3 regions of the Azotobacter chroococcum genome follow, and region 1 is predicted to be linked to each of the others. Evidence: riboswitches for the same ligand, from Rfam matches in the RefSeq annotation. Region 1 holds a riboswitch; each other region holds the start of a gene.
What was found. A riboswitch is a leader RNA that binds a small molecule or an ion and turns the genes downstream of it on or off. The one in region 1 is predicted to bind cobalamin.

Region 1 (6,661 bases):
CGCATCAGCGCCTCGATCCAGGCCGGGTTGAGGAAGCGCCCGCGCAGCTCGGCCAACAGCGCCTGCGCCAGCGGCTGCAGGCGCACCTGGGCCGGATCGTTGTGCCAGGCGACGAAGTTCTCCGGCACCTGCCCGGAGAGCTGCTCGACCGCCAGACTCAGGCCGCCGAGGTAGTCGAAGGCGTCATTGTTGTCCATCAGCCCGTAGAGGTTGCTGGATCGGCCCAGGTAGGTGCGCCGCACCTGTTTGAGGTTGTCGGCGAAGGCCTCCTGCGCCGCCTCGCCCTGCTGGGCGAGGCCGTAGGCGTGGCCCATGCGGGTGACGTAGGCGCGGGCCAGTTCGCCGCGCTCCTGCCAGCTGCCGGAGCGCTCGACCAGGCGGTTGATGCCGGCCCCGTAGGCGCCGGGCGCCACGCCGAACAGGCGCAGCGCGGCCAGCCGTCCGGCCTCGGCGGCGGACAGGCCGGTCTTGAGCCGCCCGGCGGCGTCCTCCACCCAGTGCGCCGCCACGCGGTTGCCGTCCAGGCTCTCGTTGCCGCCCTCGCCCATGCCCTGCAAGGGCGCCAGCGCCTCGGCCAGCGCCGGGCGCAGGGCCGGATAGTCGCGGCGGATGCGCTCGGCGGAGGCGTTCAGGGCCAGCAGCACGGCGCGCTCGAGCAGCGCCAGCTGGTCGGCGTAGAGGTCGCGGAACAGCCCGGAGGTGGTGAACAGCAGGTCGCGGCGCTGCTCGCCCGGCGCCAGCTCGCGCAGGCGGATGCCTTCGACGATGCCGCGGCTGTTCCATTGCGGCTCGACGCCGAGCAGGTCGAGGCCGAAGGCGATCATCGCGCCCTCGTCACGCACCGTGTCCGAGGCCCAGAGGATCACCGCCTCGCGACCGTCCGCCGGCAGCGGACGCGCCCGCGCCTTGGCCGCCATTTCGCTGCCGATGCGCCAGCCGATGCGGCTGGGCAGCAGGCTGCTGTCGAGGGCGTGGAAGTTGCGTCCGGTGGGCAGCGCCTCGGGGGTGCGGATCGGGTCGTTGCCCTTGCCGGGGGCGACGAAGCGGCCGCCCAGCGCATTCAGCAGCGCCGCCATCTCGGCCTTGGGCGAATCCACCAGCGCCGGGCGGAAGGCCTCGCCGCCCGCGCCCATCGATCTGATCAGGGTGTCCACCGCCTCCTGCCGCCAGGGCTTGCCGAACACGTGCAGGCCCATGGGCATGAAGCGCTCCTGGATGGCGGTCAGGTAGTGACCGAGCTCGTGCACCAGCAGGTCGTCGTCGGCCTGCTCGAAGCCGATCCCGCGTGCGGCCAGCGGCTTGGCCATCGACTGGCGCAGCTCCGGCTCCAGCCCGGAGCTGCCGATCAGCCGGCGGATCTCGGCGATGGTGGCGCGCCGCGCCGGACCGTCCACCTGTCCGCTGCCGGCCTCGAAGCTCTCGATCAGCTGGCGCAGGCGCAGCAGGTCGTCGTACAGCGGGGTGGCTACCAGCGGCGGCGTCAGGTGGTCGATCATCACCGCCAGGCCGCGGCGCTTGGCCTGGATGCCCTCGCCGACGCCGTCGACGATGTAGGGGTAGATGCTCGGCAGGTCGCCGACCACCTGCATCGGGTAGTCCTCGTCGCTCAGCCCGGCGCGCCGGCGCGGCAGGAATTCGTAGGTGGAATGCCGGCCGAGGTGGATCAACGCATCGGCGCGGAAGCCGTCGCGCAACCAGTGGTAGAAGGCCAGATACTGGTGCGGCGGCGGGAACACCAGGTTGGCGTGCAGCAGTTCCTGGTCGATCTCCCAGCCGCGCGGCGGCTGCGGACCGACGAATACCTTGCCGAAGCGGATGCCCGGCAGCAGCAGGCGCTCGCCCTGCACCATCACCCGTCCCGGCGCCTCTCCCCAGCCGCGCAGACCCTCGATGCCGGTGGCGGCGAGCGCCTGCACCAGCGACTCGGCCTGCGCCCAGTCGGCCTGCCCCGGCGCCTCCAGGGCGGCGCGGTAGAGGGTTTCGAGCTGGGCCAGCAGGTCCAGAGCGCGCGAGCGCGCCGGGTGCACCACGCCGTCCAGCACGTGGTGCAGTTCGCCGGAGCCGTTCTCGTAGAGGCCGCGGGCGATCTCGCTGCGGCCGCTGTCCAGGGCGCGGCGCAGCTGGGCGTGCCAGTAGCCCAGCGGTCCCTGGACCATCTCCGCCTGCAGCGCCGCCGGCAGGGTTGCGAACCAGCGGCGGTAATCCTCGCCGCTCAGGCTCTGCACCTTGTCGGCCATGGCCGCCAGGGCGTCGCCCTGCTCCGGCAGATTGACGCCGCGCTCCTGCAGCAGGTCGAGCAGCGCCTCGGGCGAGGCCGGCAGCGGGCCGGTGTCGTAGCCCTCGGCTCTGAGCCGGGTGAGGATCTCGAACAGCGATTGCGGCACGTCGAGGTTGTCCGCGCCGATGTTGTGCCGGCCCGGCGGATGGTTATAGTAGACGATGGCCAGGCGCTTGTCGGCGTTGGCCTTCTGCTGCAGGGCACGCCAGCGCTGGATGCGCGCGGCGAAGGTATCGAGCTGGTCCGGCAGCGGCGCGGCGACGCCGAAACGGATGCCCGATAGCGGGTCCTCCTGGCGCTCGTGCCAGGCCGCCAGCACCGTGGCCTGACTGCTTCCCTGCAGTTCGGGCATGGCCAGCTGGTAGTGCACCTTGTCGCGCGCCAGACCGTCGCCGGACAGCTGCCAGCCGGTCTCGTCGCGATCCTCCAGACGCAGGCCCTTGAGCACCGGCACGTTCAGCTGCTCGAACAGCCCGGTGACCTCCTCGCGGCCTTCGCCGCCGCCGACCACGAAGTCCTGCAGCACGACGATGGCGGCGAGCGGCGGGTGGCGTCCCTCCTTCAGCCAGCGCACCGCCGCGAGCGAGCCCGGCCCCCAGTCGGCAAACAGGCTGACGCAGGCCAGGCCACGGCTTTCCAGGCGCTGGCAGAAGGCGTCGTTCAGCTCGCGATCGCCGGCGCGGTCGGCGCGGCCGTGGTCGATCACAGCGACCAGCGCGTCGCCGGAGTACGTCAGTTCGCCCTCGCCGCGCAGCGCACCATCCTGGTAAAAGCGCAGTGGCGGACGCGCCTGCACGGCCGGTACCGCCACGCCCTGATCATGCCGGGCCGCCAGCCAGGCCAAGAGGCCGGCGATGTTGTCGATGCCGCCGGCCTGCCAGTAGCTGCGCGCGGCGATCCATTCGGCCTGGCCGGGATGTTCGGCCTGCTGGCGGGCGATCCAGCCACCCAGCTCGCCCTGCGGACGCAGCCGGCCGAGGGTCTCGACCGCCTCGCGCGAGGCGAACAGCGGGCGCCCACGGCTGCGGCTGAGCTGCACCAGGGCATGCTCGCTGTGCATCAGAAAGCTGTCCGCCGGCGCGACCTGGCCGAGCAGCGGCCCCAGGCGCTCCACCTCGGCACCGAACAGGCCGACGCCGAGCAGCACCCGGCCCTCGCCCAGCCAGGCGCGCAGCGCCGGCTCGTCGAGCTCGGCGAGCTGCTCCGGGGTGCGTGCGCTGATCCGCCAGTGCGGATTGTGCTGCTGGAACTGCGCGACGGCGCCGGCGAACTCGGCGGCGCTGTAGCGGGAAACGATGGCGTTGAGCTGCGCCGCCGAGGCCCTGGGGGCAAGCAGCCCGAGCAGCAGGACCAGGCCGAAGCGGCGGAAGAGAAGAGGAAATGGCATGCCCTATCCCGGATCGAAAGGCGGCGGGCACGCGAAACGGACGCAGCGCCGGCGGCAAGACGCCGGAACGACCAGGGCTGGCGACCGCACGGCCGCCCACCGCGGCCTGCATCGGGAGAACGGGCTGGTGTCGGGCTCGGCCGTGAAACGGCCCTACCGTTGCGGGGGCAGCGTCAGCCTGGACTGACTTCCCATTTACCCCGGACCTTGATCCGGGCACCGCGTTCTCCATGTCGCCGGCCAGGGGCCGGCAGGGGCGCACCTTACGCGGCGCGTGACGGCCGGGCAAGCGCAATGCCTCGGGCTGACGGCCGGTTCGCCGACGGTTTTCCGACGGCCCTGCCGCGGATTATTGGCCGTCGCGCCCGTCCCTGCCTAATCTGACTTTGCTTGGGCGCGTTGTCTCGACAGGCCGCCGGCAGATTCCGAAGTGTCATCCCGGAGACCGATCCGGTGGAGCCAGGTCAGGATGGAACAACCATGAGCCGAGAATTCACGTTCAACGCCGGGTCCAGCTATCTTTCGCAGGACTCCGCCCTGCATCGCCTGATGGTCGAACTTCTGCAACGGGCAGACATCCGCATCGGCGGCAACCGTCCCTGGGACATGCAGCTCAAGGCTGGCGGAGTGCCCGAACGGGTCTTCGCCCAAGGCAATCTGGGGCTGGGCGAAGCCTACATGGAGGGCGCCTGGGAGGCGGAGCGGCTGGACGAATTCTTCTTTCGCCTGCTGTGCGCCGGCATCGACCAGCAAGTGAAACCGGCACGACTGATGTTTTATGCGTTGCGAGCGCGCCTGCTCAACCTGCAGAGCCGCCGACGCGCCTGGCAGGTCGGCGAGGCCCATTACGATCTCGGCAACGACTTCTACGAGGCCATGCTCGACCCGCGCATGACCTACACCTGCGGTTATTGGCGAAGCGCCAGCAGCCTGGCCGAAGCCCAGGAGGCCAAACTGGAGCTGATTTGCCGCAAGCTCGGCCTGGAGCGCGGCATGCGGGTGCTGGACATCGGCTGCGGCTGGGGCAGCTTCATGGGCTACGCGGCGGAGCGGCATGGCGTGCATTGCGTCGGGGTGACGGTTTCCCGGGAACAGCAGGCCTGGGCCCGGGAGCGCTACGCCGGCCTGCCCGTGGAGTTCCGCCTGCAGGACTACCGCGAGATCCAGGGCCGCTTCGACCGCATCGTCAGCATCGGCATGTTCGAGCATGTCGGTCGCAAGAACCACCGCCACTTCTTCGAGGTCGCCGCGCGCTGCCTGGCCGACGACGGCCTGTTCCTCCTGCACACCATCGGCAAGAACCAGCGCCACTCGACGTCGGACCCCTGGATCGACCGCTACATCTTTCCCAACGGCGACCTGCCCTCCCTGGGACAGATCGGCGATGGACTGGATGGCCTGTTCATCCTCGAGGACCTGCACAGTTTCGGCGCGGACTACGATAGGACCCTGATGGCCTGGCACGCCAACTTCGAGGCGGCCTGGCCGCGCTTCGCCAGCACGCTGGGAGAAAGGTTCCGGCGCATGTGGCGCTACTATCTACTCTCCTGCGCCGGAGCCTTCCGCGCCCGCAATCTCCAGCTCTGGCAGTACGTGCTGTCGAAGAACGGCGTACCGGGCGGCTACCAGCGCCCGCAACTCTGAGGCGAAGCCCCCATGGACGACGACCGCGACGACGACAAGCCCCTGACGTTCCGGCAGATGCTGCACAGCGTGCTGGCCGCCGCCCTAGGCGTGCAGAGCGGCAAGAACCGGACGCGGGACTTCTCCCAGGGCAAGCCCAGCCATTTCATCCTGCTGGGGGTGGGCTTCACCGTCCTGTTCGTGCTGGTCCTGGTCGGCGTGGTCAAGCTGATCCTGCATCTGGCCCAGGCCTGAACCGAGCCCCTTCCTCCCCTCATCGCAGAAGCCAGTTCGGAGCGGACTTGCACTTCGGAGTACTTCCGTACACTGTTCAATAACAAAAAACTCTAGCGTTATAGAAAAACATTACTTTTACGTATAACCCTGAACTGCTATCGTGACCCGCTCTCCGAAATGCGGTGCGCGGCCGTGCGCGCAGAAAAAGCAGTAAGCAGCCTGACCGACAGGACACTTCATGTACGTATATGACCAGTACGATCAACACATCATCGAGGACCGGGTCCGCCAGTTCCGCGACCAGACCCGCCGCTACCTAGCCGGCGAGCTGAGCGAAGAGGAATTCCGTCCGCTGCGCCTGCAGAACGGCCTGTACGTCCAGCGCTATGCTCCCATGCTGCGCGTGGCCGTACCCTACGGACTGCTGTCCTCCCGCCAACTGCGCAAGCTGGCCCAGATCGCCCGCGACTACGACAAGGGCTATGCCCACATCAGTACCCGGCAGAACGTGCAGTTCAACTGGCCGGAGCTGGAGGATGTCCCGGAGATCCTCGCCGAGCTGGCGACGGTGCAGATGCATGCGATCCAGACCAGCGGCAACTGCATCCGCAACACCACCACCGACCAGTTCGCCGGGGTGGCCCACGACGAGCTGGTGGATCCGCGCCCCTGGTGCGAGATCATCCGCCAGTGGTCCACCTTCCATCCGGAATTCGCCTTCCTGCCGCGCAAGTTCAAGATTGCCGTCAACGGTGCCGTGAGCGATCGCGCCGCCATCGAAGTGCACGACATCGGCCTGGAGGCCGTGCGCAACGGCACCGGCGAGCTGGGCTTCCGCGTCTCGGTGGGCGGCGGCCTGGGCCGGACGCCGATCGTCGGCAGCTTCATCAACGAGTTCCTGCCCTGGCAGCACCTGCTCACCTACCTGGACGCCGTGCTGCGTGTCTACAACCGCTATGGCCGCCGCGACAACAAGTTCAAGGCGCGTATCAAGATCCTGGTCAAGGCGCTGACGCCCGAGGTGTTCGCCGAGCGGGTCAATGCCGAATGGGCCCATCTCAAGGACGGCCCGAGCACCCTCACCGAGGCGGAAGTCGAGCGCATCAGCCGCTGCTTCGTCGATCCGGCCTACCAGC
Region 2 (6,661 bases), 760 kb from region 1:
GCGCCGACCAGCCAGAAGGACCTGGCTGCGGTACAGGCCGCCTTCAACCGCTGGCAGGCGGAAAGCGGCCGGCCGCTGTGCCAGCTGTCGGTGATGCTCGCCCACACCGTGAACCACTGAGGGGGGCGGTCGCCAGGGAAGGCGACCGAAGGTCTTTTCCCTCCGGCGCTTCCTGGGCTTCACTGAGCCGGGCATCGATTGGTTGGCGAGGGCGGTCAGGGAATGCTTCCGTCCGAAGGAGACTGAATGGAAGACGGTATCGAACGGATCGCTGGCGCGCTGCGGCGCGCCGAGCGCATCCTGGTCATCAGCGGGGCCGGGCTTTCCGCCGACTCCGGCCTGCCCACCTATCGCGGCCTCGGCGGCCTCTACAACGGCTGCACGCCGGAAGGCCTGCCGATCGAGGCGGCGCTGTCCGCCGGCATGCTGCGGCGCGACCCGGCGCTGTGCTGGAAGTACCTCGCCGAGCTGGGCCGCGCCTGCCTGGCGGCCCGCCCCAACGCCGGCCACATGGCCATCGCCGAGCTGCAGCGGCGCAAGCCCGGCTGCTGGGTGCTGACCCAGAACATCGACGGCTACCACCGTGCGGCCGGCTCGCCGCCGGAGCGGCTGATCGAGATCCACGGCGAACTGGCGCCGCTGTACTGCCAGCGCTGCGGCAGGCGCAGCGACGAGTTGCGCGAGCACCTGGAGCGGCCGCTGCCGCCGCGCTGCGCGCAGTGCGGCGGGGTGCTCCGCCCGCCGGTGGTGCTGTTCGAGGAAATGCTCCCCGCGCACGCCTGCCAGACCCTCGCCGAACAGCTCGCCCGCGGCTTCGATGCGGTGCTGGCGGTGGGCACCACGGCGAGCTTTCCCTATATCGTCGAGCCGGTCCTGTGCACCTGGCAGTCCGGTGGCTTCACCGCGGAAATCAACCCGCAGCGCACCGATCTCAGCGACATCGTCGACATCCATCTGCCGGGGCGGGCATCCCAGATCCTGCCGGCCCTGCTGGAGCGTCTTGCCCGCGGCTGAGTACCGCACTCTTATCGCTGCTCCCCTGTGACAGCCAGCCGGAACGAGCGCGAAAGCGCACGCGTGATGGCGAAATGATTTTGCGACGGGTTGTCGCAGGGAAAACACATGCCGGCAGCTCCAGAAATCCCCTCGAGAAGGCCTCTGGTCCAGGCTGGAGCCCGCACAGATCCTGGGCTCGGCTGGTTTTGGCGGGTGCCGCGGAGGTGTGTATGGAATGCGACATTGCCTGTGCGGCAGGCATCCGAAAACGCCTTTTTTGTCACAATCCGCACAGGGAGAATTTGTAAATCGTTCTCGTCACAGGCATAGTCGCCGGCCATTAGACCTTTAGATAAGCGTTTGCCCATGCTGAATCGTCTCGCAACCCTCGTGCCCCTGGCGCTCGCCGTTCTCCTGACCGGCTGCGCGGGGCAGGCTCCGCAGCAGGACTTCTCCGCTCCCAAGCGGGTATCCCTGACCCAGGAGCCCAGCCAAAAGGATCTGGCCGCGCTGAACGACGGCTATCGTCTGCCGGCCCTGGCCGACAGCATTCTGGTACGCGGTTTCGGCCTGCTCGGCACGCCCTACCGCTACGGTGGCAACTCGGAAGACACCGGTTTCGACTGCAGCGGCTTCATCGGCTACCTGTTCCGCGAAGAGGCGGGCATCAAGCTGCCGCGCTCGACCCGCGAGATGATCTCCCTCGACGCGCCCCGCGTGGCCCGCAACGAGCTGGCCCCCGGCGACCTGATCTTCTTCAACAACCGTGGCCGCGGCCAGGTCAGTCACGTCGGCGTCTACATCGGCAATGGCCGTTTCCTGCATTCCGCCAGCCGGCGTGGCGGCGGCGTGCGGGTGGACAGCCTGAGCGACGGCTACTGGAATGCCAGCTACCTGCAGGCCAAGCGGGCCCTGGTGATGGCCTCCAACGACAGGCAGGCGCCGGCCGGTCGCCCCATGGTGCTGGCTGCGCAGCACGACTGAAGCCTCCGCTCTCGACAAGGCCCGATCCCGGCGACGCGATCGGGCCTTTTCATTGGCGTCGGGGAATGGCCATGCGGCGGCTTGCGCGGGCTGCCGCCTGTCGGCAGAGTAGGGCGATTCGACAATCGGACTGTCGCCCATGCCCATTCAGGCCCGCCTTGCCCTGGTCCTTCTCGCCGCGTTGCTCGCGGCCTGCTCCGCCCGCTCTCCCATGCCCCATAAGCTGCCCGACCCCGGTCCCCCCTCGCCGGCGGCGGAGGACGTGCTGGTCCGCGCCCTCGGCCTGGTCGGCACGCCCTATCGCTGGGGCGGCAACACCCCGGATTCCGGTTTCGACTGCAGCGGGCTGATCGGCTATGTCTACCGCGAGGCGGCGGGCCTGCGCCTGCCGCGCTCGACCCGCGAGATGCTCGCCATGCGCGCGCCCGGCGTGCGTCCCGGGGCCCTGCGCAGCGGCGACCTGGTGTTCTTCGCCACCGACGGCAGCGGTCGGGTCAGCCATGCCGGCATCTATGTGGGCGAGGGGCGTTTCGTGCACGCCCCCTCCAGCGGCGGCACGGTGCGCCTGGATCGCCTGGCCGACGGCTACTGGCAGGGGCGCTATCTGGGCGCCCGGCGCGTGCTGCGCGGCATGCCGGTGGCGCGTCAGCCCTGACGGACGGGCCGTCAGGCCAGCCCGGCGAGCCAGTCGCGCAGCACCTGCTGTCCGCGCCGGCGCAGCTCTTCCCCCACGTCCTTCGCCTGCTGGCGGATCGTCACCGGGTCGATCCCGCTGGCGGACAGCTCCGCGGCATGGCCGATCAGCCACTGTTCGATCCGCGCGGGATCGGCTTCGAGGTGGAACTGCAGGCCCAGCACGGCATTGCCGAGCATGAACGCCTGGTTCGGGCAGATCTCGGTGCGGGCGAGGAGGGTGGCGCCCGGCGGCAGCTGGAACATGTCGCCGTGCCAGTGCAGCACGGTGCCGCCGTCGCCCAGTGCGCCGAGACAGCCGGCGGCGCCTTCCGTGGTCAGTTGGAGAGCGCCGAAACCGATTTCCTTGACGCCCATCGGTGCGACCTTCGCCCCCAGGACGCGGGCGATCAGTTGGGCGCCCAGGCAGATGCCGAGCAGCGGCTTGCCGCTGCGCAGCCGCCTGCCGATCAGCTCCAGCTCCGCCAGCAGGAAGGGATAGGTGGCTTCATCGTAGGCGCCGATGGGCGCGCCGAGGACCACCAGAAGGTCGGCCGCCTCCACGTTCAGCGCGGCCAGCTCGTCGGCGTCCAGGATGCCGGGATCGGCATAGCGGATCTGGTAACCCAGTTCTTCCAGCACGGGGGCGAAGACGCCGAGATCCTCGAAGGCGACGTGGCGGATGGCGATGGCGGTTTTCATGCCTGTACCGGCTCCATGTTGTGGGTGTAAGAAGGCAACCTATGCGAAGGGCTGGCCGGTTGTCGAGATCGGCGGGCCGCCAACGACCATCGAGGAGTTCCAGCATGCACGACGCCCTTCCCGATCTCGCCCGCCGCCTGCGCGATGCTGCCCGCGTGGTGTTCTTCACCGGCGCCGGGGTGTCCGCCGAGAGCGGCATCCCGACCTTCCGCGACGCCCAGACCGGGCTCTGGGCGCGCTATAGCCCGGAAGAGCTGGCCAGCCCCGAGGGCTTTCGCGCCGATCCGCGCACCGTCTGGGAGTGGTACGCCTGGCGCCGCGAGAAGTGCCTGGCCGCTCAGCCGAACCCGGCGCACCTGGCCATCGCCGCGCTGGAGCGGCGGCTGCCCGGGGTCACGCTGATCACCCAGAACGTCGACGGCCTGCACCAGCGCGCCGGCAGCCCGGCGCCGCTGGAGCTGCACGGCAACCTCCACCGGCTGAAGTGCTTTCGCTGCGAGGCCGACGGCGGTGACTGGCCGGCGACGCTCGACAGCCTGCCGCACTGCGCCTGCGGCGGCCTGCTGCGCCCGGCGGTGGTCTGGTTCGGCGAGAACCTGCCGTCCGATGTGCTGGCCCGGGCCAGCGAAGCCGGCCTGCAGGCCGGGCTGTTCTTCAGCGTCGGCACTTCCAGCCTGGTCTATCCGGCCGCCGAGCTGCCGTTTTCGGCCAAGCGCCGTGGCGCCTTCGTGGTCGAGATCAATCCGCAGCCGACCCCGCTCAGCCGGCATGCCGACCTCTGCCTGCACGGCCCGGCCGGCAGCGTCCTGCCAGAGCTGCTGGCCGCACTGGAGGGCTGAGCGCCGGCTGTCGCAACATGAGCGGATCTCATGATATCGGGCGATCCGTCTCATTGTGCCCGGCCGGCGTTTCCACTACCCTGCGCGCCTCGCTTCAGGTGCCTTTCTCACGAAAGGTGAAACAGGGAAGCCGGTGCGTGCCGCGATGATCCGCGACACAAGGCCGGCGCTGCCCCCGCAACGGTAGACGAGTCGCGAAACCGCCGTAAGGCCACTGTGTCCCGCATGGCACGGGAAGGCGTGGTTTCGGAAGCCGCCGCATGGCGCTTCGCTCGTGAGCCCGGAGACCGGCCTGTCGCGATTTCTGGCGGCGCGGAGAAGGCCGCAGGCAGGTTCTGCCTGAGCGCTTTCCCGCCCGCTTTCGCTGATTTCAGGCCGTGCGGGTGGCGCGGCGGAGAACGACCTTGATTCGCAAGCCCTGTTTCGGGCCGGCGGCGTCCGCGCTGCTGGGCCTCTTTTGCCTTTCTCCGGCCCAGGCGGCCGACGACCCCTTGAGCCTCGACGCCACCGTAGTGACCGCCGCACGCAGCGCCCAGACCCTGCGCGACAGCCTCGCCGCGGTGAGCCTGATCGAGCGCGACGACATCGAGCGCAGCCAGGCGCAGTCGGTGCCGGAGCTGCTCAAGCGGGTGCCGGGAGTATCCATCGCCAACAACGGCGGCCACGGCAAGTCCACCTCCGTCTACCTGCGCGGCACCGAGTCCGACCATGTGCTGGTGCTGATCGACGGCGTGCGCGTCGGCTCGGTGACCACCGGCACCGCCGCCTGGCAGGATCTGCCGGTGGAGATGATCGAGCGCATCGAGGTGGTCCGCGGGCCGCGCTCCAGCCTGTACGGCTCGGAAGCCATCGGCGGGGTGATCCAGATCTTCACCCGCAAGGGCGGTGACGGTGCGCCCAAGCCGTTCTTCTCCGCCGGCTACGGCACCCACGACGCCTACACCGGCAGCGCCGGGGTTTCCGGCGGCAACGCCCACGGCTGGTACAGCCTGGCCCTGAGCAGCGAGGACACCGACGGCATCAACGTGAAGAGCCCCGGGACCAGCGGCTACGAGAACGACGCCGACGGCTACCGCAACCACTCGGCCGCGCTGCGCGCCGGCTGGCGCTTCGACAACGGCCTGGAACTGGAGGGCACCTTCCTGCGCGCCAAGTCGCACAACGACTACGACCAGGTGAACCGCCGCGGCACCGCCGGCTTTTCCGCCAACGCCGACGGCGAGCAGAACGTGGTCAGCGGCCGCGCGCGCTTCAGCCCGCTGGCGTTCTGGCAGGTCACCCTGCAGGCCGGGCGCAACGAGGACAAGTCCGACACCTACCAGGACGGCAGCTTCTACTCGCGCTTCGACAGCCGCCGCGACAGCGCCAGCTGGCAGAACGACCTGACCCTGGCCGAAGGCCACGTCCTCACCCTGGGCGTCGACTACCAGCGCGAGGAGGTCAACGGCACCACTGACTACGACGAGGACTCCCGCGAGAACAACGGCGCCTTCGTCCAGTACCTCGGCGAATACGGCCGCCACGACTGGCAGGTCTCCCTGCGCCGCGACAACAACGAGCAGTTCGGCCAGCACGAGACCGGCAACGTCGCCTACGGCTACGCCCTGACCGACGCCCTGCGCGCCACCGTCAGCTACGGCAGCGCCTTCAAGGCGCCGACCTTCAACGAGCTGTACTATCCCTTCTACGGCATCGCCGACCTCGACGAGGAAACCTCGCACAGCCTGGAGGTCGGCCTGTCCGGGGTGCACGACTGGGGGCACTGGTCGCTGAACGCCTATCGCACCAAGGTGAAGGACCTGATCGTCTACGATTCCTCCATCCAGGGGCCGGCGAACATCGACGAGGCACGCATCCGCGGCCTGGAGCTGGAGGTCGGCAGCCGCTCGTTCGGCTGGGACTGGAGCGCCAACTACAGTCTATTGGAGCCGGAGAACAGCGGCTCGGGCGACAACGAGGGCAACGAGCTGCCGCGCCGCGCCTCGCAGATGTTCAACCTGGAGCTGGACCGGCGCTTCGGCGACTTCGCCGTCGGCGCCACGCTGCACGCCGAGGGCCGGCGCTACGACGACGTGGCCAACGACAACGAATTGTCCGGCTACGCCGACGTGGATCTGCGCGGCGAATACCGCATCACCCCCGAATGGCGTCTGCAGGCGCGCGTCGCCAACCTGCTGAACGCCGATTACGAAACCGCCCTGGGCTACAACCAGCCGGGGCAGGCGGTGTACTTCACCGTCCGTTACCAGGCGCTGTGAGGCGCCGCCGGCCGGCGGGCCGGAACCATCCACAAGGAGAACGCAGCATGCTCAACCTGTCCCCCCGCAGCCAGCTGGTCGTCGGTGTGGCGCTGGCCCTGCTGATGGCCATGACCCGTGGTCAGCACTTCGCCACCCTCAACCTGCCGAGCGCCTCCTGGGCGGTGTTCTTCCTCGCCGGTGCCCTGCTGAGCCCGCGCTGGGTGTTCC
Region 3 (6,661 bases), on a different replicon from region 1:
AGGCAGAGGTGGCGGTTACCCCAGGGATGATCTTGAAGGGAATGTCCAGTGCGCGCAGGTGGCGGATCTGCTCGCCGATGGCGCCGTACAGAGAGGGGTCGCCGGAATGCACGCGGGCCACGTCCTGCCCCTTGGCATGAGCTTCGCGGATCAGTGTGATGATCTGTTCCAGACGCAGCTCGGCGGTGTTGATCACACGCTCCGCACAATGGCCTTCGAGCACTGCCTCGGGCACCAGCGACCCAGCGTACAGGATGACCGGGCAGGCCCGTAGCAGACGCTGGCCCTTGACGGTGATCAGCTCCGGATCGCCGGGGCCGGCACCAATGAAATAGATGGTCATGGATGATCCAGAAGGGTGTGAAGGGGCGCCGTGGCCAGCGCGAGGCTGGCCACGGTGTTGGTACGCTTGGGCAGTAGCAGGCGTGCCGGTCCGGCCCCTAGGATTTCAGCCTGGGCCATGGCGCTGGCTTCCGCGACGCCGGAGCTGCCGGTGATGCTGAGGGCCAGCGGCGATTTCCGGGTCAGGCGGTCGTGGTAAGCGCTCAGACGTTCGGCGGATAAAAAGGCCAGTGGCAGGCGCAGATGATCGGCCAGGCGCAGCAGCCCGGGCTCGTCACGCTTGTGCACGCTGCTGGCCAGTCCGGCGAGATCGCCGGGCCGCAGGCCTGCTTCGTCCAGCGCTGCATGCAGCAGCGCCAAAAGTGATTCCAGCGGGCAGCCCCGGCGGCAGCCGAGTCCGGCGATATGCATCCATGCTGCTTTATCGGGCTCAGGCATTGCGGCTGTTGCGACCGAACAGCCAAGCTGCCGAGAGTCCCAGTGCTGCCCAGAACAGCGCGTTGGTTACCAGCGAGGCGAGGATGAACTGGTTGGCCAGCGTCTCGGGGGCCAGATTCGTATGCACTTCTGGTTGCGGTGCGCCAATCAGGTGCGGAATCGCCAGCAGCACAGCACCAGAGATGCGCAGGCTCCAGGATCGTGCGAAGGCAATGAGAACCAGGCCGATGGAGGTGGCTACGGCGGTGCCGATCCACCAGTACTGGCGCAGTAGCAGATCGGCCGCCTCGGTACCTGGCAGTTCCGGCGGCAGGCCGAGCGAAGGCGCCAGACTGAAGGTGGTGAAGCCACCGAGTCCCCATAACAACCCATTCCAGGTTTTTCCCGGTGCGTGGAGGGTGAACAGGCCGGCCAGCATCAGGGCGAAACCAACCGCTACGACGAGATTGCTCAGCCCCGTGGCCAGGGTCCGCTGCCAGCCATCCTCGGGTGCCCAGCTTTCATGGACATGCCCGTCCGCATAGTCGTGCTCTTCGGCATGGCTGTGTTCGACGCCGTTTTCGTAGGTTTCCGCCTCGAGGATCAGGGGCGTCACCCAGAGGCTCTGCAGCAGGGTCAGCAGGAGGGCGGCGAGCAGCCCGGCAAACCCTGCGGTTCGTGCGATGCGCTTGATCATGGAGTCCTCAGTGGCAGGGGAAGGCTGCGCTGTGGCGGGTGTCGTGGGCCGCATTGTGCAGCGCCTCTATGGGCGAAAAGCCGGCAAAGAAGATCAACACCGCACCGAGCAGGCAACTGCCCAGAGCGAGGGTGATACGTTTCGGCCGGGAGAGCGCCGCTGAGGCGGAGGAGGAGAGGGTAGCGGACATGGTATGACCTTCCGTGACTGTGAGTGAGGCGGAAGGAGTGCGCGACATGGGTCCGGGCCACTGAAGCGCCTGGGTTCCGGCCTACGCCCGCCCTCCGCGGGTTGCCAACAGGGCCTCAGGCCGGTCTCCGGGCTTGTGACGTCCGTCATGGAGACGGTCGGGACGGCCTTCCCATGCCTCCCGGTCCGCGAGATCTTGCGCAGCTGATCTTCGGCGAACCGACGGCACAGTGGCTACATCGACCCTTCGTACACTTACCGTTGCGGGGGCAGCGCCGGACTTGAACCGGCTTCCCGTTTCACCTCGCGCTCGGCGGCATGAGACACCTGAAACCGTCTTTCTAGCTGAGCACGGGCCGGCGCGAGCGTCAACCGTGGCGATTGACCCGCCCGGAGACTCTGCGTAGCCTTTCCGGCTTCGAGGTTCTCCGCCATTGCGCGGAGCTAAGAGGGAACACGGTCGAGCCGTGGCTGCCCCCGCAACTGTATACGGCCTCAAACCCTTCGATATGCCACTGCGCCAAGCGGGAAGGCGAAGAGGTATGCGCATTGCGCAGGCCGTCAGCCAGGAGACCTGCCTCGAACATCCATGACAACTGGGCGGGGTGATCCGGTGGTGCTGGCCGGTGCTTTTCCATGCGCCTGTCCGTTCTCGCCTGCCCGCTGATCCGCAACGATCCACGCAGGGCCAACCATGAAATCGCTCGCCAAGCTTCCCGTAACTATCGTCACCGGCTTTCTCGGCGCCGGAAAGACCACCCTGCTGCGGCATATGCTGGCGCATGCCGAGGGCCGGCGTATCGCTGTGATCGTCAACGAGTTCGGCGAACTCGGCATCGACGGCGAAATTCTCCGGCAATGCTCCATCGGCTGTACTGAGGAAGAGGCCAACGGGCGTGTCTTCGAACTGGCCAACGGCTGCCTGTGCTGCACGGTGCAGGAAGAGTTCTTCCCGGTGATGCGTGAACTGGTGGCCCGTCGCGGCGACTTTGACCACATCCTGATCGAGACCAGCGGTCTGGCCCTGCCCAAGCCGCTGGTGCAGGCCTTCAACTGGCCGGAAATCCGCAATGCCTGCACCGTGGACGCGGTGATCACCGTGGTCGACAGCCCGGCCGTGGCGGCCGACACCTTCGCCGCCTTCCCCGAGCAGGTGGACGCGCAGCGCCGGCAGGACCCGAACCTGGATCACGAGTCTCCGCTGCACGAACTGTTCGCCGACCAACTGGCCAGCGCCGACCTGGTGGTGCTGAACAAGACCGACCTGCTCGATGCCGCCGCGCTGGAAAGGGTACGCGCCGAGGTCGCCGAGGAACTGCCGCCAGCAGTCAAGGTGATCGAGGCCCATGGCGGCGAGCTGCCCTTGAACGTGCTGCTGGGACTGAGCAGCGAGACTGAGCTGCACATCGACGGCCGCCAGACCCACCATGACCTGGAAGACGAGGATCACGACCACGACGAATTCGACTCTTTCGACCTTTCCCTGCCGGAAGTGGCGGAGGAGCATCTGCTCGCCACGCTGAGGAATACGGTGGCGCGGTATGGGATATTGCGGATCAAGGGCTTCGCCGCCATTCCCGGCAAGCCGATGCGGCTGGTGGTGCAAGGCGTGGGGCAGCGCTTCGACAGGCATTTCGATCGTGCCTGGCAGCCCGGCGAGGCGCGGGCTACACGGTTGGTGATGATCGGCCAGCAGCTGGACCGGGCCGCGATCATTGGCGAGCTTCGGGCGGCGCTGATGTGAGGATGAGAACCCACCCTGTAGGAGCGAGCTTGCTCGCGGACAACAGAGCACTAAAAGCTTCGCGAGCAAGCTCGCTCCTACGAACGGGCAGGTGCTGACTGATGCACCTGCTCCGCGCCCAGCCCGGCGTCCAGCTGCCGGCCGACAGCATCGCCGACCTCGAGCAGACGCCCGCCGAGCTGGTGATCCTCTGCACCGGCGACTCGCACCTGTCGCTGCTTGCCGAGGTGGCCCGCACGTTGCCGGACGACTATCCCAGCCTGCGCCTGGCCAGTCCGGCGCAACTGCCCAACCATGCCTCGGTGGATTTCTACGTCGAGCAGGTGCTGCGCCACGCCCGGGTGATCCTGATCTCGGTGCACGGCGGCGTGAGCTACTGGCGCTATGGAATCGAGCGTCTGGTCGAGCTGGCCGAAAACGGCGCCCGGCTGATCCTGGTGCCCGGCGACGACAGCCCCGATCCGGAGCTGAGCGGCCTGGGCAACGTCTCCGCCGGGGACAGCGAACGGCTCTGGCAGTACCTGCGCCAAGGCGGCCGCGACAATGCGCGGCAGCTGTTCCACTGCATCGCCAGTCGCTGGCTGGACCGCGACTACCGCTGGGACGAGCCCAGGGCTCTGCCGCGTACCGTGCTCTATCACCCGACGCAGGGCGAAGCCACGCTGGCGCAGTGGCAGGCCCGCTGGCAACCGGGGCGGCCGGTGGCGGCGCTGCTGTTCTACCGCACCCATGTTCAGGCGGCGAACACCGCCTTTGTCGACGTCTTCTGCGAGCGCCTGCAGGCCCAGGGGTTGAACCCGCTGCCGATCGCTGTGGCCAGCCTGAAGGAATCGGCTTGTCTGGCGCAGGTCGAACACTGGCTGGACGAGAGCGTGGCGGCGGTCATTCTCAACACTACCGGCTTCGCCCAATCCAACCCAGAGGCGCCCAGTCTCCGGCCGTTCCGCCGCGATGTGCCAGTGCTCCAGGCGCTTTGCGCAGTGGACAGCGAAGAGCAATGGCAGGATAGCGCCCAAGGCCTCGGATCACGCGATCTGGCCATGCATATCGCGCTGCCGGAGCTGGACGGGCGCCTGGTCACCAGGCCGATCAGTTTCAAGGGGCTGGCCTGGCACAGCGAACGCAGCCAGAGCGATGTGGTCTGCTATCGCCCGCATCTGCCTGGGATGGATTTCGTCGCCGAACTGGCGCACCGTTGGTGCGAGCTGGCCCGCAAGCCGAATGGCGACAAGCGCATCGCTCTGGTGCTGGCCAACTATCCGACCCGCGACGGTCGTATCGGCAACGGCGTCGGTCTGGACACTCCGGCGGCGGCTCTGAATATCCTGCAAGCCTTGCAGCGGCAGGGTTATCCGATCGAAAATCTACCGGAGAATGGCACGGCACTAATCCACCAGTTGCTCGGCGGCGTGACCAACGATCTCGACACCCTGGATCTGCGCCCCTGCGCCCAGAGCCTGGCGCTGGACGATTACTGGCGTTGTTTCGCGGAGCTGCCCGAGGCCAATCGCACGGCCGTGCTGGCGCGCTGGGGCGCGCCCGAACAGGACCCGATGTCCCGCTCCGGGCGGATGATGATCGCCGGATTGCGCTTCGGGCTGACCTTCGTCGGTATCCAGCCGGCACGCGGCTATGGCATCGACCCCAGCGCCGTGTACCACGATCCGGACTTGGTGCCCCCCCATGGCTACCTGGCGTTCTACTTCTGGCTGCGGCGGGTCTATGCGGCCGACGCCGTCATCCATGTCGGCAAGCACGGCAACCTGGAATGGCTGCCGGGCAAGAGCGTGGGCCTGTCGCCATCCTGCTGGCCCACCGCACTGCTCGGCCCGCTGCCGAACATCTATCCCTTCATCGTCAACGATCCCGGCGAGGGTGCCCAAGCCAAGCGTCGCACCCAGGCGGTGATCATCGACCACCTAATGCCACCGCTGACCCGCGCCGAAAGCTACGGGCCGCTACGTGATCTGGAGCGCCTGGCCGACGAGTACTATGACGCCAGCCAGTTGGACGTGCGCCGCGCCATCGAGCTGCGTGGCGAGATCCTCGCGCTGGTGCGCGCGACCCGGCTTGACAGCGAACTCGGCCTGCAACTCAACGGCGACCCGGACAGCTGGCTGCCACAGCTGGACGCTTACCTCTGTGACCTGAAGGAGTCGCAGATCCGCGACGGTCTGCATGTGTTCGGCCAGTCGCCGAGCGGCACGCTGCGCCGCGACACGCTGCTGGCCTTGCTGCGCATTCCCCGTGGCGACGGGCAGGGCGCGAATGCCAGCCTGTTGCGCGCCTTGGCGCGGGACCTGGCGCTGGGCTTCGATCCGCTGGACTGCGACATGGCTGAACTCTGGAAGGGAGCGCGTCCGACCGAACTGCTGGTCTGCGGCAGCGATCCCTGGCGCACGACGGGCGATACTCGCGAACGGCTGGAGCACTTCGCTCTGCGGTTGATCGAGTCCTGCCTGAGCGGGGAGGCGATCAAGGTGAGGGGCGAGGCCGAGCCCGTCCTGAATGGTTTGCGCGAGCATCTGGCGCCGTTGCTGGATGGCTGCGGACCGGCGGAAATAGCCGGCCTGCTCGCCGCGCTGGAGGGCCGCTTCGTGCCGGCCGGTCCAAGTGGCGCGCCCAGCCGTGGTCGTCTCGATGTGCTGCCCACCGGCCGCAACTTCTTCACGGTGGATGTGCGCAACCTACCCACGCCCACCGCCTGGCGCATCGGCGTGCAATCGGCCGACCGCCTGCTGGAGCGGCATCTCCAGGACCACGGCGACCACCTGCGTCAGCTCGGCCTCTCGGTATGGGGCACGGCGACCATGCGCACCGGCGGCGACGACATCGCCCAGGCCCTGGCGCTGCTTGGCGTGCGTCCAGTCTGGCAGCCCGGCAGCCAGCGCGTCGAGTGCTTCGAGGTGCTCTCCCTGGAGCAGTTGGGCAGGCCTCGGGTGGACGTCACCCTGCGGGTATCCGGTTTCTTTCGCGATGCCTTCGCCAACCTGATTCGCCTGTTCGACGACGCCGTGCAGGTGGTGGCCGAGTTGGACGAGGAGGAGGCCTGGAATCCCCTGTCGGCACGGGTCTGGCAAGAGGTGCTGATCCTGCAGGACAGCGGCATGAGCGAGGCCGAGGCCCGTCGCCAGGCCGGCTGGCGGATCTTCGGCGCCAAGCCTGGCGCCTATGGTGCGGGCATCCAGAATGCCATCGAGGAGCGTGCCTGGGAGAGTCGCGCCGATCTGGCCGAGGTGTACCTGAACTGGGGCGGCTACGCCTATGGCGCC

Region 2: another riboswitch for cobalamin. It lies ahead of btuB (TonB-dependent vitamin B12 receptor); the one in region 1 lies ahead of ACG10_RS09645 (cobaltochelatase subunit CobN).
Region 3: another riboswitch for cobalamin. It lies ahead of ACG10_RS21435 (CbtB domain-containing protein); the one in region 1 lies ahead of ACG10_RS09645 (cobaltochelatase subunit CobN).

What each region holds. Positions count from the first base shown of each region.
Region 1 covers NZ_CP011835.1:2,069,857-2,076,517, reverse strand. Annotated here, with positions in the region: gene ACG10_RS09645 (cobaltochelatase subunit CobN) at 1-3,665, opposite strand, end outside; cobalamin riboswitch at 3,772-3,904, opposite strand; gene cfa (cyclopropane fatty acyl phospholipid synthase) at 4,146-5,309, shown strand; gene ACG10_RS09635 (DUF2970 domain-containing protein) at 5,322-5,543, shown strand; gene ACG10_RS09630 (nitrite/sulfite reductase) at 5,764-6,661, shown strand, end outside.
Region 2 covers NZ_CP011835.1:2,828,515-2,835,175, reverse strand. Annotated here, with positions in the region: gene ACG10_RS13005 (DNA-3-methyladenine glycosylase I) at 1-120, shown strand, start outside; gene ACG10_RS13000 (NAD-dependent deacylase) at 247-1,014, shown strand; gene ACG10_RS12995 (C40 family peptidase) at 1,363-1,980, shown strand; gene ACG10_RS12990 (C40 family peptidase) at 2,120-2,635, shown strand; gene ACG10_RS12985 (glutamine amidotransferase) at 2,647-3,354, opposite strand; gene ACG10_RS12980 (SIR2 family NAD-dependent protein deacylase) at 3,459-4,193, shown strand; cobalamin riboswitch at 4,273-4,503, shown strand; gene btuB (TonB-dependent vitamin B12 receptor) at 4,598-6,451, shown strand; gene ACG10_RS12970 (hypothetical protein) at 6,499-6,661, shown strand, end outside.
Region 3 covers NZ_CP011836.1:26,951-33,611, forward strand. Annotated here, with positions in the region: gene cobM (precorrin-4 C(11)-methyltransferase) at 1-343, opposite strand, end outside; gene ACG10_RS21425 (cobalamin biosynthesis protein) at 340-780, opposite strand; gene ACG10_RS21430 (CbtA family protein) at 773-1,456, opposite strand; gene ACG10_RS21435 (CbtB domain-containing protein) at 1,464-1,646, opposite strand; cobalamin riboswitch at 1,748-1,991, opposite strand; cobalamin riboswitch at 2,050-2,241, shown strand; gene cobW (cobalamin biosynthesis protein CobW) at 2,340-3,389, shown strand; gene cobN (cobaltochelatase subunit CobN) at 3,491-6,661, shown strand, end outside.